Regions from separate parts of the Methyloversatilis sp. XJ19-13 genome, predicted to be linked through region 4. Evidence: predicted binding sites of a transcription regulator. Region 4 holds the regulator's gene; each other region holds the start of a gene.
What was found. The regulator sigma-54, encoded in region 4, starts transcription at its own class of promoters, with help from an activator protein. The targets are predictions, from matches to a motif close to TGGCACNNTTCCTGCT.
Positions count from the first base shown of each region.

Region 1: the regulator sigma-54 is predicted to act here: its motif matches at 893-908, upstream of pedF (cytochrome c-550 PedF).
Region 2: the regulator sigma-54 is predicted to act here: its motif matches at 1,038-1,053, upstream of NMQ14_RS09550 (circularly permuted type 2 ATP-grasp protein).
Region 3: the regulator sigma-54 is predicted to act here: its motif matches at 1,079-1,094, upstream of nifV (homocitrate synthase).

Region 1 is NZ_JANINH010000013.1:75,522-77,724, forward strand. It holds gene NMQ14_RS15465 (sigma-54-dependent Fis family transcriptional regulator) at 1-522, opposite strand, end outside; gene pedF (cytochrome c-550 PedF) at 962-1,402, shown strand; gene NMQ14_RS15475 (4Fe-4S dicluster domain-containing protein) at 1,626-2,096, shown strand; gene NMQ14_RS15480 (aldehyde ferredoxin oxidoreductase family protein) at 2,117-2,203, shown strand, end outside.
Region 2 is NZ_JANINH010000006.1:23,144-25,346, reverse strand. It holds gene bktB (beta-ketothiolase BktB) at 1-885, shown strand, start outside; gene NMQ14_RS09550 (circularly permuted type 2 ATP-grasp protein) at 1,108-2,203, shown strand, end outside.
Region 3 is NZ_JANINH010000001.1:107,175-109,377, reverse strand. It holds gene nifV (homocitrate synthase) at 1-1,052, opposite strand, end outside; gene nifA (nif-specific transcriptional activator NifA) at 1,305-2,203, opposite strand, start outside.
Region 4 is NZ_JANINH010000003.1:190,142-192,344, reverse strand. It holds gene hpf (ribosome hibernation-promoting factor, HPF/YfiA family) at 1-318, opposite strand, end outside; gene NMQ14_RS05520 (RNA polymerase factor sigma-54) at 382-1,818, opposite strand; gene lptB (LPS export ABC transporter ATP-binding protein) at 1,839-2,203, opposite strand, start outside.

The sequences.
Region 1 (2,203 bases), on a different contig from region 4:
GCTGCACGGATCGAAAATCGGAGACGCCGAACAGCTAAGGAAGTGGTTGGCGGAAAAGAAATGCTGTGAGCCATGCACCGACACCGGCGCCTGTTCGACCAGCGCAGTGCCGATGGCATTGGTGCCCTTGCTTTCTTCCGACCACTCGACGCCCGGCGACAGTGCCACTTTCGACGCGCGGTCCAGAAAGCTCTGGTCGCCGACCGAATGAATGATGAAGCCGGAGGCGTTGGTCAGCACGATCATGCTGCCGGAGCGGGCGATCTGCGCGTACAGGCCGTTCATGACCGGTGCTGCGTGCTTGAGCAGAGATTCGTTGCGCTCACGCTCGGTCAGCAGGACGTCACGGCGCGCACGCTCGACCTCCTTGCTGCAACTGTCGGCGTCGAGGCCGCGATTGATGCAGCGACTCCAGGACGTTTCGATCAGGGTCGGCAGCACACCAGCGGGCACTTCGCCCGCGCTGCGCATGATTTCGTGGGCCTGCGCACTGCGCACGCCTTCAGGCGTTGTCAAATCCATGCTCTCCTCCGAACCTTGAACCACGCGCGATGGCCGGTGATGCCGGCTCTGGCGTGTGACGCGACGGGCGACTGATAGTGCCCTGCAAACTGTTCATGCAAGATAGTAAGGCCTGAAGCATCGCCGCACCTAGGGTCTGTTCGCATTTGATTCGTGCGTTATGCTCCCCGGGGGGCAACCTGCGGGCGCTCAGTGCGCCTTGCCCTGCGACGCGGTGGCTGAATGCGTGATGTGCGAATCAAATGCGAACAGACCCAGGGCATACCTGCACCCACACTCCTGGGGCATTATGGCGACCGCTGTAAGCGCCGCTGCCGCGCCATGCGTTGTTTTCGCTGCGTTGCCGCTCGGCAAGCGCTTGAGTTTAACGTGGCACGCATCCTGCTAACCCGCTGGGGTCGCATATTGTGTTGCAGTAACGGATATTTACGGAGGAGTGATGAAAGCAGGTAACCGGATTTTGAAGGCAACGCTGGCTTGTACCGCGTTGATGGTGTTGGGCGCGGCGACCACGATGCGCGTCGAGGCACACGGCGACGTGGTGCCGCAGGCGGTCGACGTCAGTGCGCTGAAGCCGCTCGGCGCGGAATGGATGAAGGAAAACCCCTATCGTGGCGACAAGGAAGCCATCCGTGTCGGTACTTCGGCCTACAACCAGAACTGCGCGCGCTGCCACGGACTGGAAGCCATCAGCGGCGGTATCGCACCGGATCTCCGGATGTTGCCGCTCGACGCCGAAACCGACGATTATTTCATCAACACGGTCCGCCGCGGACGCGTGCGCAACGGCGCTGTATACATGCCGCCGTTCGAAGGCATGATGGCGCAGGAAGCCATGTGGGCCATCCGCAGCTATCTCGATACGCGCTACGAACCGTAAGCGTCAACGCGGCGCTTTCTGCGTCGCAACTGTCCAGATGTCCAGATTCTGGACATCTGGACGCCTTGAACACACTCGCCGCACTCAATCCCCTCGCTGACCCGCCGAAAGGCTCACCGCGGGGAAAATCCGGGCGGTAAAATATGAAGCGGTTTTCATAGCCGGCGCACCCGTGCGTCGAACTACACAAAGATTCGCCCAGAATGTGGAGGAGCGACTGAACATGCAGAAATCACTACATATCGACCCCTTGAAATGCACCAGCTGCCTGCAGTGCGAAATGGCCTGTTCATTCGAGAACTACGGGGTCTTCAACAACTCGCTGTCGCGCATCAAGGTATTCGAGTTCCATCACACCGGCGCCAAGGTGCCTTACACCTGTACGCAGTGTGACGAAGCCTGGTGCATGCACGCCTGTCCCGTCGAGGCGATCAAGCTCGACAAGACCAATGGCGCCAAGGTCGTGCTTGAGGATGTCTGTGTGGGCTGCAAGGTATGCACGATTGCCTGTCCGTTCGGCACCGTGAATTACGTCGCCGAAACCGGCAAGGTGCAGAAGTGCGATCTGTGCGGTGGCGAGCCGGCCTGTGCCGAAGCCTGTCCGACCGGTGCCATCACGTATGTCGATGCCAACTGGACCGGGCTGGAGCGCATGCGCCAGTGGGCCGACAAGCTCGGCAACCCGTCTGCCTGACCACCGAAAGGGATACTGACATGGCATGGACACGTAAAATCCTCCGCGTGAATCTGACCGACCGCACCTGTACGAGTGAGCCGCTCAACATGGAGTGGGCACACGAC
Region 2 (2,203 bases), on a different contig from region 4:
GCCGCCAACGCCATCCAGCTGGGCGACGCCGAATGTGCGGTCGGCGGTGGCGTCGAAACCATGAGTCGCGGTGGCTACCTGATGCCGGCTGCGCGCTGGGGCGCCCGCATGAACGACACCAAGATGATCGACATGATGGTCGGCGCACTGACCGATCCGTTCGAAACGACGCACATGGGCATCACGGCCGAGAACATCGCCAGCCAGTTCGGTTTCGGTCGTGAAGATCAGGACGCTTTCGCCGTCGAGTCGCACCGCCGCGCGGCTGCGGCAACCGATGCCGGCCATTTCAAGTCGCAGATTGCGCCGCTTGAAGTGCAGACCAAGAAGGGTACGACGGTCATCGACACCGACGAACATTTCCGTCGTGACGCCACGATCGAAGGCATGGCAAAGCTGCGCCCGGTGTTCAAGAAGGACGGCTCGGTGACGGCCGGCAACGCCTCGGGCATCAACGATGGCGCAGCCGCCATCGTCATGATGGAAGCGGGTGCCGCGGCGCGCGCCGGTGCGAAGCCGCTGGCCCGTCTGGTGTCCTATGCGGTCGCCGGCGTCGCGCCCAGCATCATGGGCACGGGCCCGATTCCCGCCGTCAAGCTGGCGCTCGCACGCGCCGGCCTGAAGGCGTCCGATCTCGACGTGATCGAATCGAATGAGGCGTTTGCGGTGCAGGCGATGTGCGTAACGCGCGAACTCGGTCTTGATCCGGCCAAGGTGAACGTCAACGGCGGTGCAGTGGGCCTCGGCCATCCGGTCGGTGCCACCGGCGCCGTCCTGACCGTCAAGTGTCTGTACGAACTGCAGCGCACGGGCGGCCGCTACGGCCTGATCACGATGTGCATCGGCGGCGGGCAAGGCATTGCCGGCATCATCGAACGCATCTGAGCGCGTGCCGCTTCAACACTCCGGAACGCCCCGCACCTTGCGGGGCGTTTTGTTTTGCGGCTCTGCACCAGATGAATCCGGTTGCCGCACCGTTGTGGTGCAAAAACCCACTCAAGGCAAGGGTTTTCAAGTATCGGCGCGGCTTTGGGGCATGGCACATTTCTCGCTGTGCTCCGGATGAAGTCAGCACAAGCGCCACATCACCACCGAGACAACACGATCATGGCAAATCCGTCGTCGATCTATGACGAAATGAACAGTGCCGACGGCACGGTGCGCAGTCACTACGCCGGATATCAGAAGTGGCTTGCGGAAACGCCCCCCGAGCGCATTGCCCAGAAGCGTGCCGAAGCCGATCTCGTCTTTCACCGCGTCGGCATCACCTTCGCCGTCTACGGCGAAGAGTCCGGCAAGGAACGCCTGATCCCGTTTGACATCGTGCCGCGCATCATTCCGGCGCAGGAGTGGAAGCAACTCGCGGCCGGTCTGCGCCAGCGGGTCAAGGCGCTGAACATGTTCCTGAATGACGTCTACCACGACCAGGAAATCATCAAGGCCGGTCACGTGCCGGCCGAACAGATCCTGTCGAACAGCCAGTACCGCCCGGAAATGCAGGGCGTAGATGTGCCCGGCGGCATCTACGCCCACATCGCCGGGGTCGACGTGGTGCGAGCCGGTGCCGGCGAGTTCTACGTGCTGGAAGACAATCTGCGCGTGCCCTCCGGCGTGTCCTACATGCTGGAAGACCGGCGCATGATGATGCGGCTGTTCCCGGAGCTCTTCTCGCGCTACCGCGTGGCACCGGTCGAACACTATCCGGACATGCTGCTGACCAATCTGCGCGCGGTCGCGCCGGCCGGGGTCATCGATCCGACGGTAGTCGTGCTGACGCCAGGCGCCTACAACTCGGCCTACTTCGAACACGCCTTCCTCGCCCAGCAGATGGGCGTCGAGCTGGTCGAGGGGCAGGACCTGTTCGTGCGCGACGATCACCTGTACATGCGCACCACGCAAGGACCGCAGCGGGTGGATGTGATCTACCGCCGCATCGACGACGACTTCCTCGACCCGCTCGCCTTCCGGCCCGATTCCATGCTTGGCGTGCCGGGGCTGCTGCAGGTCTATCGCGACGGACATGTCACGCTGGCCAATGCGATCGGTACCGGCGTGGCTGACGACAAGTCGATCTATCCCTATGTGCCGGACATGATCCGCTTCTACCTTGGCGAACAACCGCTGCTGAACAATGTACCGACCTTCATGTGCCGCAAGCCGGACGATCTGGCTTACGTGCTGTCCCATCTGGACGAACTGGTCG
Region 3 (2,203 bases), on a different contig from region 4:
TAGGCGCGGATGCGCTCGATGATCTGCGCGACTTCCGGCACCGACGGGTACATGCCGAGCTGTGCGTACGCGGCGAGTACCGCGTGCGAGCCCGAATGCTTGCCCAGCACCATGCGGTGCGAACGGCCCAGTTCGGCCGGGTCGAAGCTCTGGTAGTTGCGCGGGTTCTTGATCAGGCCATCGACATGTATGCCCGACTCGTGCGTAAAGACATCCGAGCCGACGATGCTCTTGTTGGCGGCGATTCGCCGACCGGAAGCGTGCTCGACCAGGTGCGATATCTGCACCAGCGACTGCGTCGTGATGCCGGCATCGGCCCCGTGGATGTGGCGCATCGCCATCACCACCTCTTCCAGAGGCGCATTGCCGGCACGCTCACCCAGACCGTTCACCGTCGTGTTGGCATGCGTCGCCCCGGCGCGAAAGGCGGCCAGCGTGTTGGCGGTGGCCAGCCCGAGATCGTTGTGGGCGTGCATCTCGATTTCGATGTCGACCGCGCGACGCAGGCGCGACACCATCGTCCAGGTGCCGAAGGGATCGAGCATGCCCAGCGTGTCGGCGAAGCGCACGCGGCGTGCGCCGGCCCGCTGCGCTTCTTCGGCTACGCGGCAAAGAAAGTCGATGTCGGCACGCGATGCGTCCTCCATGCCGACGCTGACATCGACACCGGCGTCGAGCGCACGCCCGACGTGCGGCGCGATCTGCGCCAGCACCCAGTCGCGGCTGCGTCGAAGTTTGGACTCGAGTTGCAGGTCGGACACCGGCAGCGACAGGTGAACGATGTCCACCGGACAGCGCAGCGCGGCATCCAGATCGGCACCGACCATACGCGCCCACACCATCAGCTGCGACGACAGATGCTGCGAGGCGATGTCCTGGATGACTTCGATCTCGGCTTCACCCATCGTCGGAATGCCGATCTCCATCTCAGGCACGCCGGCCCGTGCCAGCGCGCGGGCGATCGTGCACTTTTCATCTGCAGTGAATGCAACGCCGGCGGTCTGTTCGCCGTCGCGCAGCGTGGTGTCATTGATGATGAAGTCGGCTGCCATGTCGCGATTCCTCCCGACATTCATTCAGCAAGCGCTATGCCACCACCCGGCCTGATCTCAACCTGTTGATATGAAGTGATTTTCTGGTGTCGCACCGATGGGCCGATCGGCAGTGAAGGAAAGCGGCGCGGCGCGCCTGTCGGCTTTGTGCCGTTTGCAACAGGAAAGGAACAGGGGGATGCCGCGACGTGACAAGTGGCCCGCCTCACAACCGGTCGTGACGCGTGCGCCATGACCGGTGGTCGTCACAGTCTAGAAGCGCCTGACTTCGATGTCGTACTTCTTCAGGGCGTAGCCCATCTGACGCGGCGTGATGTTCAACAGCCGAGCCGCCTTGGCCTGCACCCAGCCGCATTGTTCCATCGCCCATACCAGCCGTTCACGCTCGCCTTGCGGCTTGTCGTCATCCGTCGGCCGCACTGCCGATGCGCCGGCTTCCAGGCGTGTCGGCGGCGCTGCAGCCTCCACCGCATCGTCCGCAGCCGAGTCGTCAGGATGATGCAGTGCCGCGCTCACCAGTACCGGCGACACGGCGTCGTCCTTCTTGACAAAATGCAGCACCTGGGTAAGACACCGGTTTGATGAACAGGGAAAGTCCGACGCCTCGATCGAATCGTGGTGCGCCATCGTCGCGGTGCGCTCTATGCAGTTTTCCAGTTCGCGCACATTGCCTGGCCAGTAGCACTGCATCATCACCGTCTGTCCGCTCGGTGCGAGCTTCATCGTGCGATCGTTCTCGCGATTGAAGCGTTCGAGAAAATGGCGGGTCAGTGCCGGAATGTCCTCGCGCCGTTCGCGCAGCGACGGCAGGAAGATGCTTACCACATTGATCCGGAAATACAGGTCGGCGCGGAAGGTACCGGCGGCCACCATCTTTTCCAGATTTCGGTTGGTGGCGCAGACCAGCCGCACATCGACCTTGATCGGACGCGAGCCGCCGACCCGCTCGAATTCGCGCTCCTGCAGCACGCGCAGCAGCTTGGTCTGGAACGCCGGCGATATGTCGCCGATCTCGTCCAGAAATAGCGTGCCGCCGTCGGCCAGTTCGAAGCGCCCCTTGCGCTCGCCACTGGCGCCGGTGAACGAGCCTTTTTCGTGGCCAAACAATTCCGACTCGAGCAGCGATTCGGACAGCGCCGCGCAGTTCAGCT
Region 4 (2,203 bases):
TTCTGCCGCTTGGTGCTTGACCGACTCGCGCGTGTGCTCGTTCGATTTTTCCTTGTGTTTGAGCACCTGGCGATCGAGTTTGTCCATCAGGTTGTCAAGGGTGGCGTACATGTCTTCACTTTCCGCTTCGACAAAGATGTCGCGGCCTCGCACGTGCAACGTGACTTCCGCCTTCTGTCGCAACTTTTCGACTGTCAGAATCACGGAAACGCTTGTTACGTGGTCGAAATGGCGGATCACGCGTTCGAGCTTCGACTCGATGTAGTCGCGGATCGGCTGTGTCACTTCAAGATGATGGCCGGTGATGGTGAGGTTCATGCTGCCTCCTGTCGTTGCGGGACGGAATATGCGGGACGATCCGGGCGTTCATCATTGAACGCGTTAGATCGCCTTGCGCACGCTGACCGGCGGGATGTTGAGCGATTCGCGGTATTTGGCGATGGTGCGCCGCGCAACCACGATGCCCTGCTGACCCAGTATTTCCGCGATACGCGAGTCCGACAACGGACGTTTGGCATCCTCGGCACCCACCAACTGGCGGATGAGTGCGCGGATTGCGGTGGCTGAGCAGGCCCCGCCGCTTTCGGTTGCCACATGGCTGCCGAAAAAATATTTCAGTTCGAACAGACCGCGCGTCGTCGCCATGTACTTCTGCGACGTCACGCGGGAAATGGTCGATTCATGCAGTTCGAGCGTCTCTGCGATCTCGCGCAGCGTGAGCGGCCGCATCGCGACTTCGCCGAATTCGAAGAACTGGCGCTGGCGCTCGACGATGGCCTGCGATACACGCAGGATGGTGTCGAAGCGCTGCTGGACATTCTTGATCAGCCACTTGGCCTCCTGCAGCTGGCCGGACAGGCCGCTGCCGCGCTGGCCCTGCAGGATTTCCGCATACAGCCGGTTGATGCGCAGACGCGGCATGGCATCCGGATTGAGCAATGCCGTCCATTGGCCGCGCACCTTGCGCACCACCACATCGGGCACGATGTATCGCGCATCGATCGGCGCAAACTGGGCGCCCGGACGCGGATTGAGCGAACGGATCAGGGTCTGTGCGGCACGCAGCAGTTCTTCGTCGCAACCCACTGCGCGGCGGATCTTGGCGAAGTCGCGTGCGGCCAGCAGATCGATGTGCTGGTCGATGATGACGCGTGCGAGCGTCGACACTTCGTCGGTCGCCAGAAAGTTGAGCTGCATCAGCAGGCATTCGCGCGGGTCACGCGCCGCCACGCCGGGCGGGTCGAAGTTCTGCAACTGGCGCAGCGCGATCGACAGGTCGTCGAGGTCGATATCGGCCTCTTCCGGCAGCAGCTCGACCAGTTCGTCCAGACCCTGGTTCAGGTAGCCGTCATCATCGAGCGCTTCGATCAGCAGGCGGATCAGATAGCGGTCGCGCTCGCTCATCTGCGACAGCGCAAGCTGGCCGCACAGGTGGTCCCTCAGTGATGTGCCTGCCGCCTGCACGTCCTGGTAGTCGCCGTCGTCATCGTCGCCACCACTGCGCGTCCCGTAATTGCCGCCTTCGCCCGACCATTCGTCCATGTCGGCACTGCCCGTGCCCTCCGGGGCACGCTCGTCTGCGCTGGCCTGGGTGCTTTCCTGCGGCGCGTCACGCACCTCGGTCACGCTCTCGGGCGGCGGCTGGAAGCTGGCGGTGGCATCGGGCTCGTCACGCTCGAGCATCGGATTCTCATCGAGGAAACGTTCGATTTCCTGATTGAATTCGATGGTCGACAGCTGCAATAGCCGGATCGACTGTTGCAGCTGCGGTGTCAGCGCAAGATGCTGGGAAAGTTTGAGTTGCAGCGACTGCTTCATGGTGTGCAAATTTCGGCGGGCTACAGGCGGAAATGCTCGCCCAGATAGACCTTCCTGACACTTTCGTTATACACGATTTCGTCCGGCCGGCCGCTCGCCAGCACCTCGCCTTCGTTGATGATGTAAGCCCGGTCACAGATACCCAGCGTTTCCCGCACATTGTGGTCGGTGATCAGCACGCCGATGCCGCGCTCCTTCAGGAAGCGGATGGTTTTCTGGATGTCGATCACTGCAATCGGGTCCACACCGGCGAATGGTTCGTCCAGCAATATGAAGCGCGGCGACGTGGCCAGTGCGCGGGCAATCTCGACACGCCGCCGCTCGCCGCCCGACAGCGCCACGGCCGCGCTCTTGCGAAGGTGGGCAATGCCAAGTTCGCCCAGCA